3 regions of the Priestia aryabhattai genome follow, and region 1 is predicted to be linked to each of the others. Evidence: riboswitches for the same ligand, from Rfam matches in the RefSeq annotation. Region 1 holds a riboswitch; each other region holds the start of a gene.
The links. Region 1 has a riboswitch for cyclic di-AMP ahead of M3225_RS01505 (potassium channel family protein). Riboswitches for the same ligand answer to the same signal wherever they lie in the genome.
Positions count from the first base shown of each region.

Region 2: it holds a riboswitch for cyclic di-AMP, as region 1 does, so the genes downstream of both, M3225_RS02455 (APC family permease) here and M3225_RS01505 (potassium channel family protein) in region 1, are expected to answer to the same signal.
Region 3: it holds a riboswitch for cyclic di-AMP, as region 1 does, so the genes downstream of both, M3225_RS13325 (APC family permease) here and M3225_RS01505 (potassium channel family protein) in region 1, are expected to answer to the same signal.

Region 1 covers NZ_JAMBOQ010000001.1:286,362-296,792, reverse strand. Annotated here, with positions in the region: gene M3225_RS01550 (GntR family transcriptional regulator) at 1-261, opposite strand, end outside; gene M3225_RS01545 (acyl-CoA thioesterase) at 337-855, opposite strand; gene M3225_RS01540 (D-cysteine desulfhydrase) at 1,007-1,999, shown strand; gene M3225_RS01535 (sensor histidine kinase) at 2,035-3,384, opposite strand; gene M3225_RS01530 (response regulator transcription factor) at 3,381-4,052, opposite strand; gene M3225_RS01525 (S1C family serine protease) at 4,281-5,564, shown strand; gene M3225_RS01520 (hypothetical protein) at 5,561-6,463, shown strand; gene M3225_RS01515 (Lrp/AsnC family transcriptional regulator) at 6,692-7,156, opposite strand; gene M3225_RS01510 (carboxymuconolactone decarboxylase family protein) at 7,277-7,735, shown strand; cyclic di-AMP (ydaO/yuaA leader) riboswitch at 7,852-7,996, shown strand; gene M3225_RS01505 (potassium channel family protein) at 8,121-8,780, shown strand; gene M3225_RS01500 (TrkH family potassium uptake protein) at 8,784-10,103, shown strand; gene M3225_RS01495 (YjcZ family sporulation protein) at 10,431-10,431, shown strand, end outside.
Region 2 covers NZ_JAMBOQ010000001.1:462,299-472,729, reverse strand. Annotated here, with positions in the region: gene glnA (type I glutamate--ammonia ligase) at 1-744, shown strand, start outside; gene M3225_RS02460 (N-acetylmuramoyl-L-alanine amidase) at 1,477-2,505, shown strand; cyclic di-AMP (ydaO/yuaA leader) riboswitch at 2,697-2,837, shown strand; gene M3225_RS02455 (APC family permease) at 2,998-4,824, shown strand; gene M3225_RS02450 (cation diffusion facilitator family transporter) at 4,934-5,911, shown strand; gene M3225_RS02445 (hypothetical protein) at 5,980-7,425, opposite strand; gene lexA (transcriptional repressor LexA) at 7,637-8,254, opposite strand; gene yneA (cell division suppressor protein YneA) at 8,401-8,730, shown strand; gene M3225_RS02430 (YneB family resolvase-like protein) at 8,784-9,452, shown strand; gene M3225_RS02425 (DUF896 domain-containing protein) at 9,522-9,752, shown strand; gene tkt (transketolase) at 9,920-10,431, shown strand, end outside.
Region 3 covers NZ_JAMBOQ010000003.1:16,931-27,361, reverse strand. Annotated here, with positions in the region: gene M3225_RS13335 (DEAD/DEAH box helicase) at 1-1,325, opposite strand, end outside; gene M3225_RS13330 (hypothetical protein) at 1,544-1,897, opposite strand; gene M3225_RS13325 (APC family permease) at 2,358-4,187, opposite strand; cyclic di-AMP (ydaO/yuaA leader) riboswitch at 4,319-4,461, opposite strand; partial or broken gene M3225_RS13320 (YdeI/OmpD-associated family protein) at 5,519-6,111, opposite strand; gene M3225_RS13315 (thiamine pyrophosphate-binding protein) at 6,599-8,251, opposite strand; gene M3225_RS13310 (ATP-binding protein) at 8,257-9,885, opposite strand; gene M3225_RS13305 (Spo0E family sporulation regulatory protein-aspartic acid phosphatase) at 10,005-10,169, opposite strand.

The DNA of each region.
Region 1 (10,431 bases):
CTCAAGGTTTAATGGAGCCACTTTTGTAGAAGAGCCGGGAGTCGTTTGGACAAGGCCTTCATCTTCGAGCCTTTTTAATGCTTCTCGAACAGGAGTGCGGCTAACTCCAAATTGCTCAGCCAGTTCTTTATCCTGAAGCTTTTGTTCCGGCTGAAATTCAAGCATAACAATATTGTGTTTAAGTGTTTGATAGACTTCCTCCCGTAGGGAAAGTCGTTTGAGAGGTTGAATGTTATTTTTCATAAAACCAATATATCGCATATTACATTAAATAACAATGTGAAAACTAAAAAAACTTCATCTAAAAAGCAGACAACGGCTTTTTAGATGAAGAGCTTAATTACTGCTGCGCAAAGATTTAGATAAGATGCTCGCAATAGCTTTGCTGTGCTCAACCTGCGTTTTTTTGGACTCTTTTCGTTCAAGAGCTACTTTTTGAAGACTTTTTTCTTCTTCAGTTTGAGCAATAACTTGAGGAACGGGGGCAGGTTTCCCGTTTTCTAATGCAACAAAGGTGAGAAAAGAAGTAGCAGCAATACGTTTAATGCCCGTTAACAAATTTTCGGCAATCACTTTAACAAAAATAATCATAGAGCTTTTTCCTGTGACAACAACAAATGCTTCATATGAAATAAAATCTTCTTCGGTGACGGGTTCGATAAAGTCAACGTGATCAATGGAAACTGTAACACACGACTTTCGGGAATGTTTAGCTGCTGAAAGAGAAGCCGTCATGTCCATATCAGCTACAATTTTCCCACCAAAAAGGGTGTGGTAATTGTTTAGATCATTTGGAAAAATGTGCTGTGATTTGACTACTCGTGAGACGCTGCAAAGTACTGCTTTTTCACTCATTGAAAACACTCCTTCAAACTGTTTATATGGTTTAATGTATGTTGACTACTTGTTCTTATGTATACAAGTTATAGAAAGCCCTTTCGTAAAAAGCTCTTCACAAGCTGCTCCTATGGTAAAATAGAGCAAATACGAAAGAGAGGATGAGAGTATGAACTTAACCCAATTTTCTAGAAGAAAATATACAGATTCCCCTACACATTTAGAAAAGCTATCGGTTTTATCAGAGCAGTTAAACGGACCTTCAATTTATATGAAGCGGGATGATATGCTCGGACTGACAGGGGGCGGAAATAAGACGCGTAAGCTTGAATATTTAGTAGCAGATGCAAAAGCGCAAGGAGCAGACGTGCTTGTAACGTGCGGAGCGATACAATCCAATCACTGTCGTTTGACGCTTGCTGCGGCTGTAAAAGAGCAAATGAAATGCGTGCTCGTATTGGAAGAAGGAGAGAATAAAGCAAGCGATCAGCCGACAGGGAACTATTTTCTTTATCATTTATTAGGCGCTCACGACATGCGGTTTGTCGCTGAAGGTTCGGATTTGACAGCGGAAATGGAAAAAGTGGAGGGAGAGTTAATTGAAAAAGGTCATAAGCCGTACCTAATTCCAGTAGGAGGGTCGAATGTTATCGGTGCAACGGGGTACGCTGGTTGTGCACAAGAGTTGCTTATGCAAAGCTATGAGCAGCAAATAAAGCTTAGTCACGTGGTTTGCACAAGCGGCAGCGGGGGCATGCATGCAGGGTTAGTGGCAGGCTTTCAAAGTCTTCAAAGTGACGTGTCTGTTATTGGAATGAATGTCAGTCGTGCTAAAAAAGAGCAAGAAGTGAAAGTTGCCAAGCTGACGAGTGAACTTTATGATCATTTACATAGTAAAACGCCTTTTAAAAAAGAAGATATTGTATGTATGGATGAATACGTAGGTCCAGGTTACGCTGTTCCGACAGAAGAGATGGTGGAAGCAGTCAAACTTGTGGCCAGTACGGAAGGGATTTTATTGGATCCTGTATATACAGGAAAAGCGATGGCCGGCCTGATTGATTTAATTCGAAAGGGTTATTTTAAAAAGGATGAAAATGTGGTGTTCATTCACTCAGGCGGCTCACCGGCTCTTTATGCATATACATCGGTTTTTTCATAAAAAAGCAAGGGATTCGACTCCCTTGCTTTTTTAGTTTATATAGGAATAGTAAGTGAAAACGTCACTCCGGTGTCTGTGTTTTTAGCTGTAATTGCTGCATCGTGCATCGTAACAATACGCTTTACGATACTTAAGCCAATACCGAATTCACCGTTTGCTCCTTTTTTAAACGGTTCAAACAAGTGTTGAAGCACGCTTTGATCAATCGGCGGACCGTCGTTGCTGATTATACATTGAACGTTCGTTTGATGTTTAGCAAGCGAAAGTGAAACCTTCGCATCCGTATATCGTAGCTGATTATCGAGTACATTTTCAAGGACCTTTGTCCACAGCTCTTTGTCTCCTCTAATCGTTACGTTTACGTCGTCAAATTCCCACTTTATTTCAGGGCGTCTCCATCGCAAGCGATCCACTACTTCATGAAGTAGTGCAGCAAAATCAAAATCATCTTGTGCAAGCTGATGAGTGGACATATAGTCAAGCTTGGTTAAGTAAAGCAAATCGCGGATTTTCTTCTCAAGGTTTTTGGATTCATCTTCAATGACTTTTACCGTTTGAGATAAATCGCCTTTTGGATAAATGCCGTCTTGAATCGACTGAGCGTAGCTTTGAATAACCATAACCGGTGTTTTTAAATCGTGTGAAATATTTTGAAGCAGCGTTTGCTGTGCTTCATCTTTAGATACGAGCCTTTTGCGCATTTGCTCTATGGACGCGCCTAATTTGCCAATTTCATCGGAACGGTTCACCGTAACGGGTTCATGCCAATTTTGTTCAGCAATTTTTTTGACATCTTTTTCAAGCGATACAAGCGGCTTGCTTAAATATCTTGATAGCCAAATAGATGGAAGCCAGCTGAATAAAAATACAATCGAAATCACGAGAAGCAGCTGTTTAAAAAGAGTAGAAGTGAGCGCGTTGCGATACGTATCCCACGAAAAAGAAAGCAAAAAAGCAGGCTGTCCGTTCACGCTTACTTTTCGAATCACATAAAAAAGCGTTCGGTTGCCGAGATCTTTTTCATAGCGAGCGACGATTTTTCGCTGACTGATCGCATCTTCCTGTGCTTTTTTCAAAAAGTCTTGAGGCAAAACGCGTGATGAAAAATAAGAGATGTCCGCATGCTCAGGCAGTAAAATATGATCAACCGTCCGATTACCAAGCGTCGGTTCGCTATCTTCATTGCTAAAATAGTATTCTCCTGAGCGGCTTGGCAGGCCGTATTCTTTTAAAATATGCTGCTCATTTTCAATGGTTGTATAAATTTCGTCCGTGAAGAACTGTCTGAGCGTCGTTGGGAATAAAATAGCGAGCAAAATCGAAATAAGCAGTAAAATACCGGAGATTACGAGCCAAATTTGAAATGCAAGCGACTTGTTTTTCATGCTTTCATCATCCGATATCCGTATCCGTAAATCGTTTCAATTCGTGCTTGCGGCATTTTTTTACGCACGCGCCTTACTAAATCATCCACCACTCGGTCTGTGCCAAAATAATCTTCTCCCCAAATTAGATTCAGCAGCTGCTCCCGTGAAAAAGCCTGTCCAAGGTCCTTCGAAATGGTGACAAGAAAATCAAATTCTTTAGACGTTAAATCAATTGGCTTTCCATTTTCACTGACTGTGCGCGTATATAAATCGATTTCATAGGGAGTCAGCGTAATGGTATCGGTTTGTTTTTTGGTTGAACCATATACGAGGTTTAGCAGTTTATTTGCTCGAATGACTAGTTCACGAGGCAAAAAAGGCTTTGATAAATAGTCGTCGCTTCCCATTTCAAGTCCAAGAACTCGGTCAATATCAGCATCGCGTGCTGAGATGAAAATAACAGGAACATGTGGCGTTTGCTGCTTGATTTCACGAATGAGCTGATACCCGTCAATGTCAGGCAGCATAATATCTAAAATCCACAGGTGTGGAGGAGTTGCAATCATTTCTTTGGCATCCGTACCGTTAAAAAATGAGCGCACGTCCCAGCCTTCTTTTTGAAGGTAAAGGGTTAAAACTTCATTTAAATTTTGTTCATCCTCTACTAGATATAGTGTAAAGCTCAAATTTGACACCTTCCTCTGAATATATGAAAATTAAGGTAAATCAAGCATATTGCTCCATGAATGCCTATGCTCATTTCTTTAATGGTCTACGTACCCGCTATTATACTACGTGTTTGCTGTTATAAAGAAATTTTTCACAATTTCACACATTGTTTTGATACTTATCCCAAACTTTTATTTTATAGTATAGATAACATAAAATTTGCTACGTTTAAAGGAGTGTTTTTCATGGATCCACGTGATTATGAAAGAGAGCAAGAACGAAAAGAAGAATATGAAAACCGCCAGCAGCGCTATGATCAGTATCAGCCTTCATCGTCATCACAGCCACCAAAAAGACGCTTATTTCCAGTGATCGCATCTTCCATCGCAGGAGCAGTGCTAGGGGGAGGAATTGTGTTATACGGCGCTCCGCAGCTAGGGTTAATGGATTCAGCTGATACGCAAACAGCGAATCAAACGAATCAAACAACGCAGACTCAAACCGCAACAACGACGAGCACAACACCTCGAACAGTAAGCACCACCGTGAATCAGTCAGATCTTGTTTCAGTTGTAAATAAAGTATCAGCGGCTGTTGTAGGCGTGAATAACATCCAGCAGCAAACAAATCCATTTTCTGGAGATACCCAAACGCAAGAAGCAGGAACGGGTTCAGGTGTTATTTTTAAAAAAGAAAATGGAAAAGCATACGTTGTGACAAATAACCACGTTATTGATGGCGCAAGCGAAGTAGAAGTGTCACTTTCAAACGGTCAAAAAGAACAAGCTAAAATTGTAGGAGCTGATGCGCTAACGGATTTAGCCGTGCTTGAAATGTCCGATAAAAATGTGGAACAAGTGGCGAAGTTCGGGAAATCATCAGATTTAGTAGCGGGTGAAACGGTTCTTGCAATCGGAAACCCTCTTGGTGAACAATTCTCGCGTACGGTCACACAAGGTATCGTCAGCGCAGCGAAACGCTCCGTTCCTATTTCAGACAATTGGAACGTAGACGTGATTCAAACGGATGCGGCTATTAATCCGGGAAACAGCGGTGGTGCCTTAATCAATTCTTCCGGTGAAGTAATAGGTATTAACAGTATGAAAATTTCAGAAGACAATGTAGAAGGCATCGGCTTTGCTCTTCCAAGTGATGAAGTGCAGCCAACGATTGAACAGCTGATGAAAAACGGTAAAATAACCCGTCCATATATGGGCGTAGGTCTTCAAGATGTAGGTCAGCTTTCAGCCGAAACAAAACAAAATCAACTAGGCCTAACAAGCGATACGTCTGAAGGAGTTGTCGTAACGACAGTTGAACCGTTTTCTTCTGCTTCTGATGCAGGTTTACAATCAAAAGACGTGATTGTTGCCATCGATGGAAATAAAGTTAAAACATCCAGTGATTTACGTCAATACTTATACACAAAACGCAAAGTAGGAGACACGGTGAAATTAGACGTGTACCGAAACGGAAAGAAACAAACCATTTCTCTGAAGCTTTCAGAGCAGCAGGATAACAATGGATGAGTTCAACACCGTTAAAGCTGCAGCTAGCAGTATTAACAGCGTTCGGACTTTTGACAGGATGCGGAGGGAAGCATTCAAACACGATGTTTCCTTCTGTAGAAATTAGTCAGCTATCTTCTACCAAAGAAGTGGCAGCGTATGAAGGAGGAAAGGTGACAGGAGCTGAATTCAACCGTTTTTTAGCCGTTGAAGGGTTCTTAAATCCCGATGCTCCGCTAAATGATACAAGCTACCGCAAAGAGTTGTTGCGGCGGCTTGTGATGCAAAAAATCTTAATTGCACATCTAGAGACAAGCGATAGGGTACAAAAACAAGTCGAGGATATGTGGAAGCAAATCAAACGCTCATATGACGAGGATACACGAAAGCAAGGTTATGAAGTATTACACATTCGTTCTAGTGATGTAACCAACCAGTTAACGAATCAGTTTAAATTAGAGGAATACTTCCGTAAACAAATTACGTCTGATAAACTAAGCGCTTACTATAAACGTATTGAAAACAATGTAACGCGCGTATCTTTTACGCAGCTAACTCTTCCAACTTTACATGATGCCGATGCTGTTGCGGCTGAACTGCAGAAGGGAACATCGCTCCAAGACGGTCAAAAAAAATTTGCTGATCTCCACACAATCAGCAAAATAGAGAATGCTGATAATCTAAAGCTTTCAAGTCTATCCTCCTCATTTATAGACATTTTGAAAAAACAGCACATCGGAGAGAGTAGCGAACCCATTAAAATGGGTAAAGCCTATTATATTCTTATTTTGAAACAAAAAGATAAAAAAACGGAATCAGAGGTCAAAGAAGAAATGATGAATGAACTTGTTTTGAATGGAATCAACCGGTATATCCAGGATGAACTGCCAAGGCTTCACGTGACTTTTCACCTTAGGTAGTTCCCTTTTATATAGATTGATTGTTTCCAAAAAACAAGCAGTAAAAGAGCTGTCTATATAATAGAGAGCTCTTTTACATTTTTAAGTAGACAGAAATGTCAGCACCTGATAAAATAAAGTTGTAAAACTTTCATTATTCGGAAAATTTATACCCTCCAGCTTTGGAGGGTTATTTTTTGTGTGTTTTCACGCTGTACAATTTAATGGATGAACAAAAGCTTCTATCGTTTATGATAGGTGCTTTTTATGTTTTAAATGATTCAGTAGTTCAAGAGACATCTCCACGTGAGAAAGGGCGATGTGTGAAATCGTTTTGGCATAAGGTGTAATTTCGTTAATAAATTGTTCTAGTACGTGCAGGTGAGGAAGCTGAAGCTTTGTAATAAAGCAGGCTTGCCCAGCGATGCGCTCACAGAATAAAGCATAGGGGTACTGAGAAATAAATCGTTTAAAACGCTCGTGCTCTCCGTTTTTCATGGTTACTTCAATAAAACACGACACGGGCAAATGCAGCTTTTCATAATCAATATCGATTGTATACCCTTTTATAACGCCAAAGCTCTCTAGCTGCCTTACTCGCTCTGCTACCGAAGGAGGAGACAAGTTAATTTGTTTTCCTAGCTCTCTTAAGGAAAGACGGCTGTTTTGCTGCAGCGCCTGCAAAATCGATAAATCAATTTCATCAATTTTCAATTGAAAACCTTCTTTCTTATTAACGTTTCATTTGATTAGTAATAACAGATAAAATGTTTTATATGTTATCTGAAATTTCCATTTTTCTTACTATAATAATTAAAAAGGAGTGAGTAAAAAATGGCAAGAGTTTTGTTAACAAACGAAGAGGGAACAAATTTTGAAAAAGCACTGAATTTAATTCCACATGTAAAAAGATTGTATGATAGGCTTTACGACACGCTTTGGAAGAGCGATATAGTAGAAAAAGAGACAAAGGAAAAAATTAGGCTTTATCTAGCAGGTGTTAACGGCTGTGAGACGTGTATGAGCATGTCATATATAGGTGATGAGACGCTTAATCAAAAAGTATTAAGAGAAGAAAAGCTTGAAGAAAAAGATCGACTCCTGTTTCGATTTATTGATGTATATCGGGTGCGTCCGAGAGATTTGACGGATGCTGAGATGAATCAATTAAAGAAATATTACAGTGATACGCAGCTATTAGAGCTTTTGGCTGTTATTAATTTGTTTGATCAATTTCACAAACTGATTGTCAGTTTAGATTTATATGATTTTTGCAGTTTGCAGCGCAAGTGATGTCTTCCTTAAAAATACCTTGACAGACAAAATCCACAGGAGTAAGATAGCTTTCGTGAAGTGAAACGTATCATAAATCAAATTGATTATTCTAGAAAATAGATCATAGACATTTGAATAAAAAATCGCTTAATCCATTACGGAGCGGAGGACCCATTATTTACGCACATATTGTGCTCTGGGGTGAATCCTTAAAAAGGTAGGGTTACTCTTAAAACCCGAACCCGACAGCTAACTTCGCAAGCGTTTTGAGGGGGAAGAGTGTGAAAAAGCACAGGAGCCTTCCTGTGTTTTTTTGCGCTTTTTTTAAGAAAAAGATGTAATTTTTTAGAAAAAGTATAAGCTAAGAGAACACAGAGCAGTTGAAGAAAGGAATAAATACATTATGAAAAAACAGTTTGCTGTATTGGGATTAGGTCGTTTTGGAGGCAGTTTGGTTGAAGAGTTTGCTAATTTGGATGTGGATGTGCTCGCTATTGACCGCAATCAGGAGGTAGTAAATAAATATAGCAACTCAGCTACATATGTTGTGCAAGCGAACGCAATTGATGAAGCTAGCTTAAAAGGGCTAGGTATTCGCAATGTTGATCATGCTCTTATTTCGTTTGGGGATGATATCGAAGCAAGCGTGCTCGCAACGATGCTTTTAAAAGATATGGGCGTTAAGCAAGTATGGGTAAAAGCGGTGAATATGTATCATCAAAAAGTGCTGGAGAAAATAGGAGCGGACAAAGTCATTCATCCCGAGCGCGATATTGCTAAGCGCATTGCTCATCATGTGGTGTCAGAAAAAATCATTGACTACATTGAACTGTCAAAGGACTACAGTATTGTTGAAATTGTCGCTTCTAAGAAACTTCATAATAAAACGCTGTTTGATTTAAATATTCGCGCAAAGTACGGCTGCAATATTATCGGTTTTCAGCGAAAAGACGGGGAAATGGTGATTTCGCCTACCGCGCATGAAAGAATCGAACAAGGAGATATGCTTATTGTCATCGGACATAATCGCGATTTGAACCGTTTTGAAGAAGAAGGAGTTTAAATCATGAAAAAACAAATTATTAAACTCACCCCTCCTCAGCTGCTTGTTTCTATTTTTGGCGGAGGAATTATTATTGGTGCTTTTCTATTGATGATGCCTTTTTCTACTACTGAGCCGATCCGGTGGGTAGATGCTCTTTTTACGTCTACTTCCGCGATGACAGTAACCGGCTTAGCCGTCGTCGATACGGGCACGCGTTTTACCGTCATCGGTCAAACGATTATTATGCTGTTAATTCAAATAGGTGGTCTTGGCATTATGTCATTTGCCGTGTTGATTTTTATGATGCTAGGTAAAAAAATTGGATTTAAAGAGCGTATGCTTGTTCAGCAGGCATTAAATCAGACGAGCGTCGGTGGAGTTGTGCTGCTAGTTAAAAGGTTGTTTATCTTTTCATTTTTAATTGAGTTTGTTGCACTTATCTTTTTAGCGATACGCTGGGTTCCGGAGTTCGGATGGTCTAAGGGGCTGTTCTTTAGCTTGTTTCATTCGATTTCGGCTTTTAATAACGCAGGGTTCGGACTGTTGTCTGATAACTTAGTTCAGTATGTAGGAGATCCCATTATTAACATAACGATTTCTTTTTTGTTCATTATTGGTGGGTTAGGGTTTACCGTCCTTGCTGATATGTGGGTGAAAAAATCGTATAAAAAACTAACGCTGCATTCAAAAATTATGATTATCAGCACGTTCGCCATTAACGTGATTGCCATGCTTTTTATTTTCTTCTTAGAGTACGGCAATTCGCATACGCTCGGAAATTTATCATTAGGAGACAAAGTATGGGCTTCTTATTTTCAAGCGGTAACGACAAGAACCGCTGGGTTTAATACAATTGATTTAGCTCACCTGCATGATGCAACGGTCTTTTTAATGGTTTTATTAATGTTTATTGGTGCAGGAAGTGCGTCAACAGGAGGCGGTATCAAACTCACGACGTTTGTGGTTATTGTCTTTTCTATATGGGCATTTTTACGAAGCAGGGAAGATATTGTGCTGCTAAAGAGACGCCTTCTTCCTCTTCACGTGTTTAAGGCACTAGCCATTACGATGATTTCAATTATGTTTGTGTTTGGGGCCATTTTCCTGTTAAATATTTCGGAAAACCTGCCGTTTGTAAAAATTATGTTTGAAGTGGTTTCTGCGTTTGGAACAGTAGGTTTATCGATGGGAGCTACTCCTGAACTATCATACTTTGGACGCGTGATCATCATCTTTATTATGTGTTTAGGAAAAGTCGGGCCATTAACGCTTGCTTTTTCATTATCAAAACAGAAGCGAGAAGCTGTACGATATCCAAACGAAGATATTATGCTAGGGTAGAAAAAATCGCCTCCAAGGAGGCGATTTTTTTATGTTATTCATGGAGTCAGGACATGAAAGATGTCACGCATAAAATGGTCGCAATGAGTAAAAAGAAGGTGAAAACAAGAATACTGGGCAATTTGGAATGTCGGCGCATCAAAGGACCCCCTTTTTTTATAGTAAAAAATCTCTTATTATATATAACGAAAGAAACAAAAATATGATTCACTTTTTTTAGCGAATTTTGAAGATTTTTCTCGTAAAAAAATCCGCACAGCTGTCCTAAACATTTTGCCAAGCTGTTGCATACACTAAAAGCAGATAAAAGGAAGTGAGGGATGATACG
Region 2 (10,431 bases), 180 kb from region 1:
GACTTCAAATATGCTTCTGCATTAAGAGCTTGTGATGATATCCAAACGTTCAAACTTGTTGTAAAAACAATTGCACGTAAACATGGTTTACACGCTACATTTATGCCAAAACCACTATTTGGTGTGAATGGTTCAGGCATGCACTGTAACGTTTCATTATTTAAAAATGGTCAAAACGCATTTTATGATGAAAACGGTAATTTAGAGCTAAGTGATACGGCTCGCCAATTTATCGCAGGTATCATCAAGCACGCACATAGCTTTACAGCAGTAACAAACCCTACTGTCAACTCTTATAAGCGTCTAGTACCTGGATATGAGGCTCCTTGTTATGTTGCATGGTCTGCACGCAACCGTAGCCCATTAATCCGTATCCCAGCTTCTCGTGGCGTAGGAACTCGTGTTGAGGTACGTAGCGTAGACCCAGCTGCTAACCCATACTTAGCAATGGCTGTTCTGTTAAAAGCTGGTTTAGATGGAATCAAGAACAATCTTGAAGCTCCAAAACCTATCGATCGTAATATCTATGTAATGACAAAAGAAGAGCGTGTTGAAGAAGGTATCGTAGATTTACCTGCAACACTAGCTCAAGCTTTAGATAGCTTCCAATCAAACGAAGTTATGGTTGCTGCTTTAGGTGAACACTTAGCAGAGCATTTCGTTGAAGCGAAAGAAATCGAATGGGATATGTTCCGTACACAAGTTCATCCTTGGGAACGTGACCAATATATGAGCCAATATTAATTTTTAAAAGTCTGAGAGATCGTTTATACATTCTCTCAGACTTTTTTATTTTTCAAAATGAATGACATTCTGCATAAGTAAATTGAATATATAGCTTGTTTATAATAAAGCTGCCTGTCGTACAATTTACGGTGGGCTTTTTTATTGTTTCGTTACATACAAGAAAGAATTGGTTTACATAAATCAAAACGGATGAGCTTTTTGTCTCATTGAATCTATAAGTAAAAGTAGTGTATAACAGATAGTGAGATTGTTTATGTGTTCACTCTGCACTGTATTTCAGTATAACTTCAGAGAATTTTCAGCTAATCATAGTATCGTTAGAAAATACTGTTGGAGAGGGATGGAATAAAAATGAAAGAAGGAAATTTCTTTAAAGGTTTAGTGATAGGAATATTGATAAGCATTCCAATTTGGATTATTCTCATTGTCATAGGTGTACTGCTTTTTAAATAGACCCTACCGTTATCATAATAGAATAGACAAAACTTCCCTCTTAGTGTATACTTTAAATGAAAATGATAATTATTATCATTTAATCAACGAATCAACACTCTGCATATAGCTGTCACTCCTTGAGAGCTATCCCTATTCAATATTCTGTCTATAAAGCAGAATACCCGCTGCCTTTGAACAGCGGGCCTTTTTTTAGTAATTTTCTACTTAGTAGGCTAGTATACGTAGCACTTTTTGCCCTCACGCATATGTTAACAATAAGGAGGAACAAGTAATATGAAAAAAATCTATCTTGATGCAGGACATGGTGGGGCAGATACAGGAGCAGTTGGAGCGAACGGACTATATGAAAAAAACTTAGTTTTAAAAATTCAACAATATTTAATAAGCTATTTAAATAGCACTTACAGTGACTTTACGATTAAAACCACCCGTACCACAGATACTTTTTTATCTTTATCTCAGCGCGCTTCTCAAGCTAATTCGTGGGGAGCAGATGCATTTATGTCTATTCACGTAAATGCTGGTGGAGGAACAGGTTACGAAGATTATGTTTATCGAAGCGCTAGCAATGCTAGTAAAACGTTTCAATCAATTGTACACGGCCAAGTACAGCCAACGCTGCTGTCGTATAATCATCCGAATCGCGGACGAAAATCAGCCAATTATGCGGTGCTTCGCTTAACAAATATGCCTGCAGTACTCACTGAAATTGCATTTATTGATAACAGGACAGATGCAGCACTTCTTCAAAATGCAGCATTTTTAAAAAGCATGGGTGAATCGTATGCAAAAGGAATTGCCGTATATTTAAATTTACCTCGTCGTGCAGTTCCAACACCAACACCAATTCCAAACCCTTCACCTTCTGAACCGAGTACAAAAACGTATACGATCAAGCAAGGAGATACGCTGTACAGTATTGCACAGAAGTACGGAATAACAGTACAAGCGCTTCAAGAAGCGAATACAGGGCTTTCTGATCCTTTAACACTACAAGTTGGAAAAACGATTGTTATTCCTTCCGGAACTTCACCAACTCCATCACCAACACCACCTTCTGAACAATATCCACTTCCAAATGGAATTTTAAAACAAGGTGATTCTGGAGAAGCTGTGAAACAGCTTCAGAGAGCATTAAACGCGGTTAATTTTAAAGTAGGGTCAGTAGACGGAATATATGGAGTTCAAACGAAAGATGCAGTAAGACGTTTTCAGCTTGTGTATCTCCCTTATGATGTAGATGGCATTTATGGTCTTCAAACGAAAAACAAGCTAGCAACCGTTCTAAAAGCAAAAAGTTAAAGTGAGAAGGTCTTCTGTAAGCAGTCAGAAGGCCTTTTATTTTCCTGTTAAAAGCGCCTTAAGCACTATTTTATTGTTTACGTAAAATAATGCTTTACAAACCAATTGTACGGGAGTATATTATCTAAGAATAAAGGATAGTTATGAAAGAAACATGTTATCAATCATACCCTTTAACCAAAAATTATATTGGCCTGTGATCGCTTAATTCGTCAGAAGTGGGGGACCCAAATTTGTGCATTGTCACTTGGGGTGAATCCTTTTTAAAAGGTAGGGCTACTCTCATAGCCCGAATCCGACAGCTAACCCCATAAGCGTTTTGGAGAGGAGGTTTAAGCTGTGTAAAAACGCTGAGAACCCTTAGTGTTTTTTTTGTGCGCTTTTTTAACATAAAAAGGTATTTTTTAGGGACAATACCATTTATTATTGAACTTGTAACGGAGCTTAGCAACAAATAGCAATGTAGCTAAGCGATTATCGGAGGGAAATTACGTGAACTATTCAGTTCTCAAAAGATTATTGATTGGAAAGCCGCTTAAAACAAAAGAGTTAGGCGATCAAAAGCTTAGTAAGCTTAAAGCGCTGGCTATTTTATCATCAGATGCCTTATCTTCAGTAGCGTATGGAACAGAACAGATTTTAATTGTACTTGCAACAGTCGGAGTCCTTGCCTATTGGTATTCGATTCCAATTGCGCTTGGGGTATTGGTGCTGCTGACGGCTTTAATTCTTTCATATCGTCAAATTATTTATGCATATCCTCAAGGCGGAGGAGCTTATATTGTTTCTAAAACCAATTTAGGAGAAAATCCTGGGCTTATCGCTGGGGGATCACTGTTAGTAGATTATATTTTAACAGTTGCTGTGAGCGTCTCAGCAGGAACGGATGCTTTAACTTCGGCTTTTCCAGCGCTGCATCATTATAACGTAGTAATTGCGTGTTTGCTGGTGATTTTTATTACCGTCTTAAATTTACGAGGTGTAACAGAATCCGCTTCTGTATTAGCTTATCCGGTTTATTTATTTGTTATTGCTCTTATTTTGTTAATAGCGGTGGGCTTCTTTAAAATAGCGACAGGTCAAGTTTCACCTGAGCTTCATACATCCCTTGGTACAGTGGTGCCAGGTATTAGTTTATTTTTATTATTAAAAGCTTTTTCGTCAGGCTGTTCGGCATTGACAGGTGTAGAAGCTATTTCAAATGCGGTGCCTAACTTTAAAGAGCCAGGTGCAAAAAATGCTGTTCATACATTAATGCTGATGGGCGGTATTCTAGCCGTTTTATTTTCTGGAATCACGTTTTTAGCTTATTGGCTTGGAATTTCTCCAAAAGCAGATGAAACTGTTGTATCACAAATTGCATCGAGTGTGTTTGGAAGAAATGGATTTTATTATTTTATTCAAGGCACAACAGCTCTAATCCTAGTGCTAGCGGCAAATACGGGCTTTTCAGCTTTCCCTTTGCTGGCTGTAAACTTATCGTCTGATAAATACATGCCAAGAATGTTTCAAATTCGTGGCGATCGACTAGGCTATTCAAATGGAATTGTGACGCTTGGAATTGCTTCTATTGTCTTAATTGTAGCTTTTAAAGGAGCGACGGAACAATTAATTCCTCTTTATGCAGTTGGGGTGTTCATTCCATTTACGCTTTCTCAAACAGGCATGATTGTCAAATGGCTTAGAGAAAAGCCGGCCGGCTGGCAAGGAAAGCTAACCATCAACTTAATTGGTGCGCTCATTACATTAACTGTATTAATTATTTTGTTTACAACGAAGTTTTCACAAGTATGGTCCGTGCTAGTTTTCTTGCCGATTATTGTCTATATTTTTCATCGAATTCATACGCATTATGAATCGGTAGGAGAGCAGCTTCGTATTAAACAAGGAGAAAAGATTGGAAAGCTTGAAGGAAGTGTGGTCATTGTTCCTGTAGCAGGAATGACAAAGGTAGTAGAAAATTCATTAAATTATGCAAGAACGATTGGCGATACCGTTATTGCGGTGCATGTGGCTTTTGACCGAGAAAGCGAAAAGAGAATGGAAGAGAAGTGGGAGAAGTGGCAGCCTGATATTCGTATTGTTACGTTTCATTCTCAATACCGCAGCCTAGTGCGGCCGTTGTTTCGATTCATCGATATGGCTGAAGAAAAAGCCCGGGAAAATAATATGGCCATTACGGTCGTTATTCCACAATTCATTACAAAAAAAAGTTGGCAAAATATCCTTCACAATCAGTCCAGTCTGCTGTTAAAAGCACATTTGCTTTACCGTAAAAATGTAATTGTTACAACTGTACCGTACCGTTTTAGAAAATAATGAAACATGACTAAAAACCTCCAACTTGTATGTTGGAGGTTTTTAATTTTTAAATTCACATACACTAACCGTAATAGAATCTCATCAAAGGCGCAAACGGAGGGATTGCATGAGTGAATTGATTAAATTGTTGCGAAAAGGAAATAAATCGGCCATTATGGCCGCTGTAGTTAATACCATTATCTCCATTATTAAAGGAATTGCTTTCACTTTAACAGGGAATGTAGCAATGTTTGCTGAAACGATGCACAGCTTAGGAGATGCAGCTAATCAGTTTTTTGTCTTTATAGGTTCGGCATTAAGTAAAAAAGCCCCGTCCAAACGATTTCCAAACGGTTTCGGCCGATTGGTTAATCTCGTTCTATTAGGAGCGGTTCTTGTAGTAGGAATTATGGCGTTTGAAACGATTAAAGAAGGCTATCAGCATATCCTTCATCCGACCAAGTCTTCAGGCTTTATTTTAAATATTGCAGTACTTGGCATCTCGGTATTGCTTGAGATGTTTGTCCTATTTAAGGCAATGAAAGAAATTTTGCACGATGTCGGGATGAATACCGCCGAGGTCAATGTTTTTACACAAAGCTTTGTTCATTTAAAGAAAGCAAAGCCAGCAACCAAGCTTGTTTTTATGGAAGATCTTGTGGCTACTGGAGGAGGCGTGCTGGCATTAATTGCGGTTTTTATTTCACGGTTTACACCTTTTCATCAGGCTGAAGGAATTGCTTCTATTTTAATTGGTCTTATGATGTTTTTTGTAGTAGGACGAGTATTTTTAGATAACGCTGCTGGAGCGCTTGGCGAAGCAGATAAAGAAATGGAAATCAAAATTGGCGCAATTGTGATGCAAGATGTACAAGTGCGTGATATTCAAACATTAATGGTGATGAAAGAAGGAGAAGCGCTTCACGTTGAATTAAAAGTAGAAATTGATCCTTCTTTAACAGTGGCAGAAGCTGATGATATTAAAGATCGGCTGGAAAATCGTATTTTACAGGAAAAAGGAGTAACGGATGTCATTATTGAATTTGATGAAGATGATGGAATTCCTGACTGGGTGCCAAGTGACTTACAGCTTCAAAAAGAATAAAAAGAAGGAAGAAAACAGTTGTTTTCTTCCTTCTTTTTTAATTATGTATTTTCTGATGAGAACAGCTTTTATGTTTTAAATCGATCTTTTAATAAATTCCATAGTGAACTCACTCCGAGACTAATGCTGATCAGAATTCCTGATAGAGCTACTATTAAAGCGATATATTCAAAGATAGAAAAGTGCTTTATACTATCCCAATTGATGTTTCCCTTTAGGTTGCTAATAACTAAATTCATTCCGTAAATACCAGAAAGAACGGTATAAATCGTTAAAATTAATAATAAGTAATTGTGACGCTTGGCCGCAATTTTCTCTTGATTTTGATACAAAGTACCAAGGGTTTCTTTGACTTCTTGATAAAGAGAATTGATGTGAAAGATTTTCTTAAACAGCACAGAAAACTCTTGACCTTCTGTGCGAGAGCTGATTTCTAAAAATAAATATTTACCTGAAAACACGGTAATAGAGCGGATTAGTCGTTCAATGCCCTCTGAATCTTTATGAAACGTAAGCTGAGAATACTCATAAGATAGTTTTAACAGCACGATTTTATAGAAAAAATGTAAAAATAAATTATAGTAATGTTGGCCAAATAGATGATTCATTAAAAGCTGATCTGTTTTAGAGTCTGTCGATTTAGAAATACACGAAAACACATGGTCTGTTATGACGTAATAGGTTTCAGGAGCCCATCTTGAATACACGTGTTTGGTATTATACGTTTTAATATACTCATGATTGTGTGCAGAGATAAACGGTTTCCCGTGAGGTGTATAGCTATTTAGCTGTCCCGTACGAAATAAAGTTGCGGAGTTAATCTCTTGCTCTTGATTTACCGTTACATAACTTAATACAAACATCCGTTCATCGATAAAATAAGGAAGGCTCCCGATGTGCTTTTCACGTTTGGCTTCTTTTTTGATGTGTTCGTTCAAAAATGGTGCGAGCTGTGAAAAAATATAATCTTGTACTTTGCTATAGTGATGATGTTCATAGGTAATGGTGGATCCATACTCTTCAGCAAGCTTCGGTTCTAATACACGAAAATGATTCATGAATTCTAAAATATCATCATAGGTGTAATGATTATGGCTCATCTCAGTGCGAATGGTCATGACGCCAATTTCAAAAGGACATAAAAAAACATCTACAGATAGCACGTTGCTAGACACGGTGGTGGAGGAAGTGTGTAACGTAACGGTATGGTCTATTTTTTTTGAAAATCGAAACAACCCTTCTTTTTCGCACGAATCAGGAAATAGAATACATTCAATGTAAGGAAGAAAATATTGATCCAAGCTATCATGAGATACGTAATATTGTTCTCCGTAGTATTCTTTTTCTAAATGTTTATTTTGAATGGAAAAAAACTCGAACAAATTTGCTTCCAGTGCATGAACAAGCTGCTCTTTATTTTTTCGATCAAAAGAAAAAGGGAAAAGAAACATGTTCATTGCTTTAGTAGGCATAATGGTTTGAAATGGTTCTGTTTTCCTTGGTGTATTGGTCATAAACTACATCCTTCTGATGGTCGGTTGTATTTCCTTTTAGAAGTCGAGGAAGTGCAGATAGAGAGTAAAAGTTACAATGAGTTTTAGAAAAACTGTTCTACCTGCTTGCAATGATTCAACGTATCATTTATAATATGCCAATTTTTTTAGAAAACAAACGTAAAAAAACCAACTAACATCATGATTAGTTGGTTTTACATACAGTGTGTTATTAGTGAATCGTGCGATATACACCAGTTACTTTTCCTAAAATCGTTACGTGGCGAAGAATAATAGGCGCCATCGTTGAATTTTCAGGCTGTAAACGAACAAAATTTTCTTCTTTAAAGAAACGTTTGACCGTTGCTTCATTATCTTCGGTCATAGCCACCACAATATCTCCATTGTTAGCTGTTTGCTGCTGACGTACGATTACCATATCGCCATCTAGAATACCTGCTTCAATCATACTTTCTCCCATAATTTCAAGCATAAATACATGATCATCTGGAGAGACGAATTTATCTGGAAGAGGGAAATATTCTTCCACATTTTCAATGGCTGTTATAGGAAGACCCGCTGTTACTTTACCGATAACAGGAACATTAATGACATTGCTTTTAGGGATGTTTACTTCGTCTAGTTGAAGAACTTCAATTGCTCTTGGTTTTGTTGGATCTCTGCGAATTAACCCTTTGCTTTCCAAACGAGCTAAATGCCCGTGTACAGTGGAGCTAGAGGCTAATCCTACTGCTTCCCCAATCTCACGAACAGAAGGCGGATAACCTTTTAATTTTACTTCGTGCTTAATAAAATCTAGTATGTCTTGTTGACGTTTTGATAGCTTCATATTTTTCACCTCGATTTTAGCTATTCTTTAGGTGAATTATACCACGTGATGTGTCAATATACAAACATAAGTTCGAAGAATTCCATTGACAGAAACAAATGTTCTCAATAAAATAAGAACATATATTCTGATAGGGGGATCATAATATGCAACAATTCTTACATTCTATGAAACATTACGCTATTTTTTTTGCAGTTATCGCTGTACTTACATATGTATTGACGCTGGTTTTAGGAGCAGATAAAGTAGATTTAGACAAATATTCAACGGTTACTATTACAAAAGGAGATACGCTTTGGGAATTGTCTAACAAGTATCATAATCACCATCATTTGACCGCCAATGAATTTGTCAAATGGGTTGAAGACGTCAATAATTTAAATTCAGATACTGCCCAGTCTTTATCTCCTGGAGATAAATTATATATTCCTGTTTTAAAAAAAGAGTTGCATAATCAAGTGGCAATTGAACAGTAGTGTGTAACGGCCGTTCCTGAATATTGTTAGAAGCCGAAAAGGTCGTGATAAAAGTGGACGCCATTATTTATTGCCGTGTCAGTACGAATAAAAAAACCCAAGAAACATCTTTACAGCGCCAGCAAGAAGAATTAAAAAAGCTTGCTGATCTTCACCATCTAGACGTAAAAAAAGTCGTAATGGAAAAAGCAAGCGGATATGATGTAGACAGAGAGGGTATTTTGGATGTTCTTCATACAATGAAAGAAGAGAAAATATCTGTGCTGCTCATTCAAGATGAAACACGATTAGGCAGAGGAAATGCCCGAATTGCGCTGCTTCATGCTTTTCATAAAGAAAACGCCACGATCTATACGATTAGTCATCAAGGTCAGCTTCAGCTTTCAGAATCTGATTCGATGGTGTTAGATATTATTAGCTTAGTGGAAGAGCATCAGCGGAAATTACATAATGCTAAAATTAAAAGAGGAATGAAAAGAGCCGTAGAAAACGGTTATCGTCCGCAGCAAAATTTAAAAAATCAAGGAGTTAACTCGGGAAGAGAAAAAAAAGAAGCGCCGATTGAAGAAATTGTACGCCTGCGTCATAACGGCTTAACCTTTGCTGAAATTTCAGTTACGCTAAAAGGTTTTGGTTATAATATTTCAAAAGCGACGGTACATCGTCGCTATCAAGAGTATAAAGAGAGTGCTCAATCTCTTGATAAAACGAAAGAGATTTAGTAAGATGACTACATGTTGCCGGAACTGCTCGGTAATTTTAATTATTGATTATAAGGAGATAGGTTTTATATGCTATCAAAAGATAAACTTGCTCGTATTAATGCTCTTTCAAAAAAGGCAAAGACTGAAGGTTTGACAGAATCTGAAGCGAAAGAACAGCAAGAGCTACGTCAGGAATATTTAAAAGTTTTCCGACAATCTATGACAAATCACCTTCATACGATTAAAGTTGTGGACGAAGAAGGTAAAGATGTTACGCCTAAGAAGTTAAAAGAGAGTAAAAAGAAGCGTCTTCACTAAGATGTTCTAGTAAAACTAGAGGGAGTGTTCTCTCTAGTTTTTTGTATATTTTTAATAAGGCGCACAAAAACTGTAAAAGTAGAAATTTTTTTGGTTCAAGTATTGTACAAATAAGCAAATCATTAGTATGATAACATATGTACATAGTTTTGAAAGGAATGAAGAGTATGACACAACGTATTGAAGATCTTTCGATTGCAACAATTCGTACTTTATCAATCGATGCGATTGAAAAAGCAAATTCAGGTCACCCAGGTATGCCAATGGGAGCTGCTCCAATGGCATATACATTGTGGACAAAATTTATGAACATCAATCCAAAGAATCCAAACTGGTTCAACCGTGATCGTTTTGTATTATCAGCAGGACACGGATCAGCACTATTATACAGCTTGCTTCATTTAGCTGGATATGACTTATCAATTGAAGACCTTAAAAACTTCCGTCAATGGGGAAGTAAAACACCAGGCCATCCGGAGTTCGGTCATACAGCAGGTGTTGATGCAACAACTGGCCCACTAGGACAAGGTATTGCAATGGCTGTTGGTAAAGCAATGGCAGAACGTCATTTAGCTGAAACATACAACAAAGAAGGTTTAGAAATTGTAGACCACTTTACGTATGGTATCTGTGGTGACGGAGACTTAATGGAAGGTGTATCTGCTGAAGCAGCTTCATT
Region 3 (10,431 bases), on a different contig from region 1:
GTAATAATCCCAATATCGTCTGCGGTTACCCCGTCTAACTTCGCAATTGTTCCTACAAAATCGACCGCGCGAATTTTCTTTTTCTTTCCTCCGTTAAAATACAGCTTCATAATGTCTTTATTTAATGACTCGCTTTTATCTTTTTTGACTTCTGGACGCTCATTGATTTTTTCAGTAAAAGCTGCTGCTGCCTGCTGTACTTCTTCTTCAGAAGGAGGAATGGATGTTGGAATCGAAAAACCGATATATTCTTCAATTTCCGATAGCATTCTCTCTTCATAAGGCGTTACAAATGTGATAGCTTTCCCTTTTTTACCGGCACGTCCCGTTCTTCCTGTACGGTGAACGTAACTTTCTTTTTCTAACGGAAGGTCATAGTTAATAACGTGTGTGATATTATCAATATCAATTCCTCTCGCAGCTACATCTGTCGCCACTAAATAGCGGAATTTTCCTTTTTTGAAATCATTCATAACCTCAAAACGGTCTTCTTGCACCATTGCACCATGAATTTTATCACAAGGATATCCAAGATTATCCAAATCATCTAACAGGGTGTTCACCTGCTCTTGCGTGCGGCAAAAAATGATGCAGCTGTCCGGGTTTTCTACTGTGATTACGTCTTTCAGCAGTTTAAATTTACGTTCATTTTCTACTGATATAATAGAATGGTCAATCGTGCTTGTTGTCAAACCATTCGCTTTGATTTCAACATCAACCGGCTCTTTCATATATTTGCGAGACAGCTCTTCAATATCTTCAGGAAGTGTAGCCGAGAAAAGCATAGTTACACGCTCACTAGGAAGATGTTGAATAATTGCTTCTACTTGATCAATAAAACCCATATTTAGCATTTCATCTGCTTCATCAATAACTAAATAACGAATTTTCTCTAATGCAAGCGTTTCTTTTTCAATATGATCAAGTACTCGTCCAGGCGTACCCACGACAATATGTGTTTTTTGTTTTAATTCTACTTTTTGCTTGGCAAATGGTGATTTTCCGTAGACAGCTGCTGCTTTAATTCGCTTAAAACGGCCGATATTTGTAATATCTTCTTTTACTTGCGCAGCCAGCTCTCGTGTAGGTGTTAACACTAGGGCTTGGGGTTTATTTTCTTCCCAGTTAACTAATTCACACAGTGGAATGCCAAAGGAAGCTGTTTTTCCACTTCCTGTTTGAGACTTCACGACAACATCTCTCTCTTCTAGCGCAATAGGAAGCACCTTGCTTTGTACTTCTGTAGGATGATTGTATTGCAAACTAGAAAGTGCCTTAACTACCTTATCACTAAGACCGTATTGACTAAAACTTCTTTGATTCATTTTGTACCCTCATTTATTTTAAATTAGTGATTATCTTTATCATGACCCGATGCACTATGTTTCATTATACTTTAATTCTTCTATACGCGCTCAAAATTCAAAATCATAAAAGCCGCTTTTCTTCTAATGCAAAAGCGGCTTTTGTATATACACTCATTTTTGAAGTCAAACTTATTTTCATCTCATACATCTACAATATAAAAAAGTCAGTAAAATAACTAGGAAATAATAAGGTAATAACGGGTACTATTAATGGCTTGTTTTGAATATGTAATGTAATCCGTGTAATCTATCCACTCGTATCTATCTAATTTCCTTTCTAACTTTTCATTAATTTCGTCTTCAATTTCGTGCATTAAAGTAACCGTTTCAAAAATAGTCATTCCAAAACGATTGGCTGCTTGGTGATGAGGAGACTGTTCTTTAAGAAGTGTTAAAAACTGTTCTTTCGTCTCAGCCTTTTGTGCTAAATGATCTTCGACTCCTTCAATAAATTGATATAGCATTCGTTTGTTAATCGAAAGAGAAGCAATAATATTTCTTGCGAAAACCTCCATCATCTTTTCATTCATCGTCGCTCCACCCTTCATCGTTACAACAAATCATCGTTTCATTTATTATAAACGCAATGATTACGATTTACAATATGGAATTCTTCCTATATCCTCTATCTTCAACTAACGAAAGAGAAAAAAGGAAAAAATTAATTAACAATTTTTTAAAATAGGGCTATGGGAAATTATCTTTTTTTATTATAATCTATCTGTACGATGTTGCTATGCAACTTCATGCCTAATTAACATAATACCAATAATTTTTAAATCTTGATTTTTATGGTTATATCTAAGCTAAATTAAATATAAACTGAAGGAGGGTAAACAACCCTTGGTATTTGCAATTATTTATGAATTTTTATCTTCTCTACTAATCAAACCGGAATCAGAAACTAAAAAACGCGTTAGTTAGACTAGCAATTCATATAGGAAAGATAAAGCCCATCAACTTATTAAGTAAATGGGCTTTTTGTTCACTTTACTTTTTAAATTTATAAGGCAATGTGGTTACAATGACATTTTTCCGGTAAAGAAGGTGTGCTCTTAGTAATAAGCTTGATTGGTTATGCAACGCGTTATGCCAGCTTTTTCTTGTGATAAATTGCGGAATTAAAACAGTGACAGCCATATGGCTATCATCAGCTCGCTCTTCTACACGATCAATAAAGCGTAAAAGAGGTCCAACTAAGCTTCGATATTGTGAGTAGAATGTAACTAAGCGTATATCAGGATATCGTTCGTTCCATATCTCTTCCATTCTCTTTTCACTTTCACGGTCAAATGCCACATGGACCGCAATAACTGTGTCTCCAATAATTTTCGCATAGTTAATTGAATTCTCGACAGCCCTTGTTAAGCCTGCAACCGGTATAATGACTACATTTCCTTCTAGTGCTAATGCTTCTTTGTCTCCTGGCTTGATGCGAAGTTGCTTTCCTACCTCTACGTAATGGTTCTTAATACGGTGAAACAGATAGACGATAAGAGGTAAGAAGATTAAAACAGCCCACACTTGTGAGAATTTTGTTGTAAAGAAAATAATCAGTACAGTGAAGCTAATAAAAGCCCCTATAAAATTAGTCACTAATTTCCCTTGCCAGCCAGCTGGTTTTTCTCTTAGCCATTTTACAATCATGCCTGTTTGAGATAGCGTAAATGGAATGAATACTCCAACGGCATATAAAGGAATTAACCGTTCTGTATTACCTTGAAATGCTATGATGAGCGCAATAGAGGCAATTCCAAGGGTCACAATCCCATTTGAATAGCCTAAACGATCACCACGTATCGTAAACATACGAGGAATATACTTATCTACAGCTAAATTAACAGCCAGTAAAGGAAAGGCTGAAAAGCCTGTATTAGCAGCTAATACTAAAATTAAAGCCGTTGTACCCTGAACAAAATAATAGAAACCATTTCGTCCAAACACTTGGGAAGCAAGCTGTGAAACAACCGTCTCCTCTGCTTTAGGTACAATTCCAAACCAATAAGCCAAGAACATTACACCTGAAAACAGAATAGCTAAAATAACGCCCATTGCAACAAGCGTACGAACCGCATTTCTTGCAGCTGGCTGTCTAAAGTTTGTTACAGCATTTGAAATAGCTTCTACGCCTGTAAGAGCTGAACACCCTGATGAAAAAGCTCGTAATAGTAAAAATAAGCTGATTCCTGGCACTGCAGTCCCGATGGCAGGATGAATGTCAGGAGAGATCTGACCAGTCGCTACTTTCCACATTCCTATCCCTATTAATAAAAGTAATGCAAGAACAAACAAATAAACAGGATACGCTAATGCTGACGCAGATTCCGTTACTCCTCTTAGATTCAAAACCATAATAAAAATAACCAATAAGCAAGCGATTATGACCCTATAGTCATGAAGAACAGGAAAAGCAGACGTTAACGCATCAGTTCCAGATGAAATACTTACAGATACGGTTAAAATATAGTCTACTAATAGAGATCCTCCAGCAATAAGCCCTGCATTCTCTCCAAGGTTATGTTTAGATACAACATAAGCGCCACCACCTTCTGGAAAGGCATAAATAATTTGTCGGTAAGAAAGGATAAGTGCTGTTAAAAGAATAAGTACACCAATACCAATTGGGATAGAGTACCAAAATGCTATCATCCCAATTGTGGCAAGCACAATAAGGACTTGTTCTGGGCCGTACGCCACGGATGAAAGTGCATCGGATGAAAGAATAGCTAAGGCCTTGATCTTATTTAACTTTTGTTCACCTAGCTCCTTTGATTTAAGTGGCCTCCCAATTAATAAACGTTTTATGGATGAATAACTCATCTAAACTCCTCCTGGAACCTTTGCCATTTACCTATATTGGTTTACTCTCATCATTCCCTATCTCAGAAAAAAAACACAAAAAAGAACACTAAGGTTCTGCTTAGTGTTCTTTCCAGGACAAATAAAAGCAAACCTTCTCTCCAAACGCTGATGAGGTTAGCTGTCGGATTCGGGCCTTTAGAGTAGCCCTACCTTCTTTTAGAAGGATTCACCCCAAGTGCAAGTGCACAAAAATGGGTCCCCCACTCCTTAGTGGATTAAGCGATAAAAGGTATGAAAATAGCAAGATCATATATGTATGTTAGGTACTATACGCCTGAGTTTTACATTTGTAAAGAGGGTATCAATTAAAATGAATATTTCCTATACTTTCTTTATAATATCTTTTTGTTACAGATTACGTAATTAAATTCCATGTCTCGATTTTCCCTCAATAGAAATAAATTTTTGCAATACAATTTTCACAAAGATTCCAATCAAAATATAAAATGGTACAGAATAAATGTGTTCCCATTTCAGTAATTTATATATTCCTAACCATTTAAAAATGCTTCCCCCACAAAGGAAGCAAAAAAAGCAAAGACTGTGATTGCTAATATATACTTATTCCACTTTAGAAGTCCAATGAACTTATTTTATTTCTTTGTAATCGATGTAGGGGTCGTTTTTATCTCTTATTGGCTTACAAAATTGGTAATGAAAATAAGTCAAGAGAGAAATGTAAGACCATTATGAGGGGTAGACAAAAGATTATTGGCTTAGAAGGGTGCTGGTATAAGATTAATGAAAAGATATATAGTATAAAAAACAATTAAAGGGCACAAACTACGAATGGTCGGCAACTTGCTTTGCTGACGGATCGTTTCTCCTTTCAAGTTTAAAGTTGTAAAAACACCCTCCTGTACGAGTGTTTTTGATTTTTATGGGGTATAGTTTCAAAGAGAAAATGCAATAATGAATATAAAAGGAGCTTGACTATATCCTTTTACTAACGACTCATTACCTTTGTGTATAGTATGTATTTCATAAAAAGCGCCCCCTTTTTGGGGTATTTTTTATTTACATCCCTCTAATAGGCATTGTTTATATATCAACAGTAAGCATATAGAAATACGAACTCCTTGTCTTGTAATGCGTATTTTATGCCTTAAAATATGATTATAAAGGTTTTAATAGCCCTTTTATTTCATATATTTAATGAGAAATATAGAATTTATGCTATAACGGTAACGGGAATGATACGTGAATGTTTTAATGTATTCAACGTAGCAAAGAGCCACTTGTTTTATACAAGTGGCTTCTTATATTAGCTATGTTTTAAATAAAACCTACTAATCATTTAACCCTTTTCCGTTGAGAATGTTCTCCATATATTTCTCAATCCTTGCTTCTCGAGTCTTAGATTGTTTAGCTGTAGAAAAATAAAGAATATATGCTCTTTGCCGTCCTGGAGTCAATGCTTCAAAAGATGTTTTCAGAGAAGGAATTTCATCAAATTTATGTTGAAGTTCTTCAGGGATCATCAATTCTTCCGGTTTTTTAACTTTCACTTTCAAACCGGCTTTTTCAACTTCAATGGCCTCATAAATATAAGCTTTCAAGATGGCTTCCTTTTCAACTATTTCCTGCACATTGGTAAACCGAATCTGACGCGCTCCTTGTACATTCTCTGTTTGTTGGATTAGAACGCCATGAGAATCCTGTAACAAAGCACCCTTAGGAAACAGAAGTGCACAATATTCTTTAAACCCATGTATTAAAACGATATTTTTTTCTCAAACGTGTAGCAAGGATTCATCCACTTAAATTCTTCAATCAACTCACAGTCAAGAACAATGTTTCTCAGCGTCTCATATTCTTCTTTCCACTTTTTAGCTTTACTTAAAAATTCATCAACTTTAGGATTTGTTCTACTATTTGCCATTAAGGAACACTCCTGTTCAATTTTTCAATCAGTCACCCTAACACCCGTACAGTCCATCATCAAATTATTTGACTGTGATAATATTCTCCAAATTTATGAAATGCCCTTCTTCAATCAACGTGAAATTAATTAATTCTATTTGATCGTCTGTTTAAAGAGGTTGAGGGACATCTACTTGCCTGTTTATAACTTTCTTTAACCCTATGTACTGTTCTGGCATGCTTGCGAAATCTCTCCTTGAATGGATTCACCACATGGATATATGTAATCTTAGAAATAGAAACCACTTGCGATATGCAAGTGGTTTTTATGTGTGAAATTTAAGGTAATTACATTTGTTATTGCTCAGCATTATAAAATTTCAGCTACAACAAATTAAACTTTATTCTACTGAAAACAAACCTTTTTCAAATAATGTTATTATCATATCAAAGGTTTAGAGATCTTTTGAAATTTTCGTGGTATTTTTACACTAGAACCTGAATCTTTATATCCTATCTAAGATAGGTGGTATTTCTTTGGGATCAACCATAACCTCTATAACTGAAGGGATATTTTTATATTCCAACGTTTGTCTAATAGCATCCTCTATTTCGCTTTTATTTCTACACCTATAAGCAATAGCTCCCAATGATTCTGCAAATTTCTTAATATTAGTTTTTTCTTTATACTTGGCTCCAACCGAGCGATTTAACCATTGTTTCATCCCTTTATCAACCATATCTAAACCGCCATTGTTAAATACAACAAATACTACTGCAACGCCTTCATTTACAGCTGATGCGATTTCGGTACCATGCATGAGTGTACATCCATCGCCAGTGAGGCATACAATAGGTTTCTGTGGTGAAGCTATTTTAGCACCTATTGCATAACCAATAGCATGTCCCATAGTACCAAACACATCATCAAAAAAGAAAGTGCCAGGCTCATAGATATCATAGTGCTTAATAGCAAAAAAAGTATGACTTCCATCATCCCCAAATAATATTGTTTCATCTGGTAAATATCTACGAAGCTCTTTAATTGCACTAGCTGCTGATATATAATGTGAACTTTCACTTAGCTCTTCAGTTTGATTTTTTTCATTCCCTTGTTCTTGAGCAAGTAAATTAATTGGTGCTAAGGGAGTTGATCTCATACCATTCACTTTCTTTTTGAGCTCTTCTAAGTTTCTTTTTGCATCTCCTTGGATAACTAGGGTTGGAACTGAAATTGATTTCCCTGAAAAGGTGGAGTCTATATCAAATTGAATAATTTTCTTAGGCTTATAACTCTCCTTGAATCCTGCTAAAGACATATCGCTTAACTTGCTTCCAATTACAATCATGAGATCTATATTAGATTGCAAATACTTCGTCGCTCTTTCTGTACCACCTAAGCCAAATGCACCTAAAGATAAAGAATGATTAGTAGAAAAAGTACCTTTTCCACCAGGAGTTGTAATCACCGGAATCCCCCATTTTTCAGCAAGCCATTTCACTTCCTCATAAGCTTTAGAAATCTGTACACCTTTTCCTAAAAATAATATTGGATTTTCAGCTTGATTTAATTGGTGTATTACTTTCTCCAATTGTGTTGATACGACAGGAACCTCTCTCGGTAATTCAAATTTGAAAGGATTAATTTCTTCTAATAAAACTTCAAAGGGAATAGAAAGATGCACCGGACCTTTAACCCCCACACATGCTTTTTCAATAGCATGTTTAAAATATAATTCAAACTGTTCTTTGCGCTCAACTCGTGCACTAAATAACGTTACGGGCTCAAACATTTTTACTAAATCTGTTCCAAACATTGAGGAATCTTGCCCTAAAGCTTTTCCCGTATCTTTTATGGACGGATGGCCTGTAATAAACAAAACAGGAAGATGATAGGCTTTAGCCTGACCAGCAGATGTCAAAAGATTTGTTCCTCCAGGACCAGAGGTTCCTATTGCAACCCCAATAGTATCTTTTATCAATGAATAGCCTGATGCTGCAAAACCTGCTCCATTTTCATGCCTAGTAACTATAAATTCTAGCCCGTTGTCCTCTATTTCAGTTAATATAGGAACGATAGATTTACCAGGGATCCCAAAGATATGAGTAACTCCCCATTCTTTAAAATGATCAATCAATAAAGAAACTACTGTTTTCATGTTAGTCATATACCTTCCTGTTGAGAGTAAGCTGGCAAATAAAGCGTAAAAGTTGAACCCTTATCTTTTATAGAATTAACCCTAATTTTTCCACCATGGGATTCAATAATTTGATAAGAAATATGTAAACCAAGCCCTATTCCCCTTTCTTTTGTGGAAAAAAAGGGCTTAGATATGCTTTTTAGCTCTTTTGCGGTCATTCCAACCCCATTATCTCGAACGACAATTTTTATTTGTTCTGTTTCTTCGTTAAAATCTAGAGATACTGTTATTTCTCCACCATCTTGCATTGCATCAATAGCATTTTGAAGTAGATTAATCAGCACTTGTTTAATTTGTGATTCATCTACTTTAGTTTTTAACGAATTTCTCTTATTTTCATATTTAATTGCAATATTATGTAATAGAGCATGACTTTTTACAAGGGCAATTGTATTTTTTATTAATACATCAATATCACATGACTTTCGTTTAAATAACGTAGGCTTCCCTAATGAAGCAAATTGATTAGTTAAATCTTTTATTCTTTCCAATTCTTTAGATATAATGTTTAAATATTTTTCTTGGGTATTGAGGTCTATATCTTGCTTCTGTAAAAGTTGAATCAAACCAATAATAGCTGTTAGAGGATTTTTAATTTCATGTGCAAAGCCAGTTCCCAGTACCCCTAAGGTAGATAGCTTTTCTGATGCAATAACTTGCTCCTGTAGTTTATAAAATTCACTCATATCTCTAAATTGTAGAAAAGCCCCATTTAACTTTTGATAACTATCAAATAAAGGTAAGACATCTACTAAGCACCTAATTAAGTTTTCTTTATGTTCATTATCTATATCAATTTCGATATTTTTAAGAGGTTTTTTAGTTTGAAGAACAGAGTCAATATATTTCTGAACTATCTCCGCTTGTTCATTTTCAAAACAACCTGTGAAATTCTCTTGGGCTTCAAATAAATTCTTTGCAGCCTCATTAAAATCTCTTATTTTCCCTTTTGTATCTGTGATCAAAACACCATCTTGAGTTGAATGCATAAGTATTTGATTTAATAAATCTAACTTGTAATTTTGTTCTTGGAGCTTTAATTCACGTTCGATTGAATCAATAGCTGAAGATAGAAGCCCTAAATGTAAAGAGCTAGCATAATCAATAGTCGTCATTAACGAGATAGTGCCACTTAATACTTTAGAAGGAGAATAATAAAAAGGTGCAGAAAAACATGCTGCGCTATGTAGTACTTCTTGAAAATGATTTTTACCAATAATCTCAACAGGCTTCTTTAACTGAAGAGCTAACGAAATAGAATTAGTTCCAACATCTTTCTCATCAAACCGCACTCCAGGTGTTATTCCTAGATTATCAACCATTTGTTGAATAGTTTTGTCTCCATACATGTCTAAGATAAATCCACTTTCATTAGAAACTACCACTAATGTAGGAATTCCTTTTGAATATTCTAAAATTTTCTCCATGAAATACCTTGTTACTTGGAGGATACTTTCATATTTAGAATTTTGTCGTTGTAATTCTTTTCTTACTAAACACACTTTGGGAATTGGTATATCTTTAGGGTTTAAATGATATAATGTTTCACATCTTTCATGTGATTGTATTATATACTTTTCTGTAGTTTCCAAAGTTGATGCCTCCCAAACTTATATATCCGCATATTCTTCTTAATTAAGTACATTTTTAAATATTAATCCATTATCTTACGAGATATTACTTTATGACTAGTTTGATATCTAGATATATATTAGTCAATGGAATTTATCATTTTTTGATAAGTGAAAATTTTCTTATCTAATTCTTGACTTATTTTAAGGATGTCTCCATCACAATATTCGTGATTTTCCTTTGCTAAGTTATAAATCATTTTTTGTAAAGCTATAATCTCCTCTTCTAGCTGAGATAGTTTCATTGAGGTCCTTCATCCTCCAAGACAGTTTATTTTAACTACCTTATAATACCATCTATTAAGAAATTAATAATTAATTTCTTATATTAATAAAAAACTAATTATCATTGAGGAACACTCCTTTTCAACCTTTTAGTTAGCTAACCATTATCCTCAAGTTCTTCAATTCTTTCTACGGACTTTTAATCTACATTAAATATTCATGACGCCTACATTTTGCGCATCTATTTAAAAAGCTCATTGCACAGTCGAATTTATTTTGAAA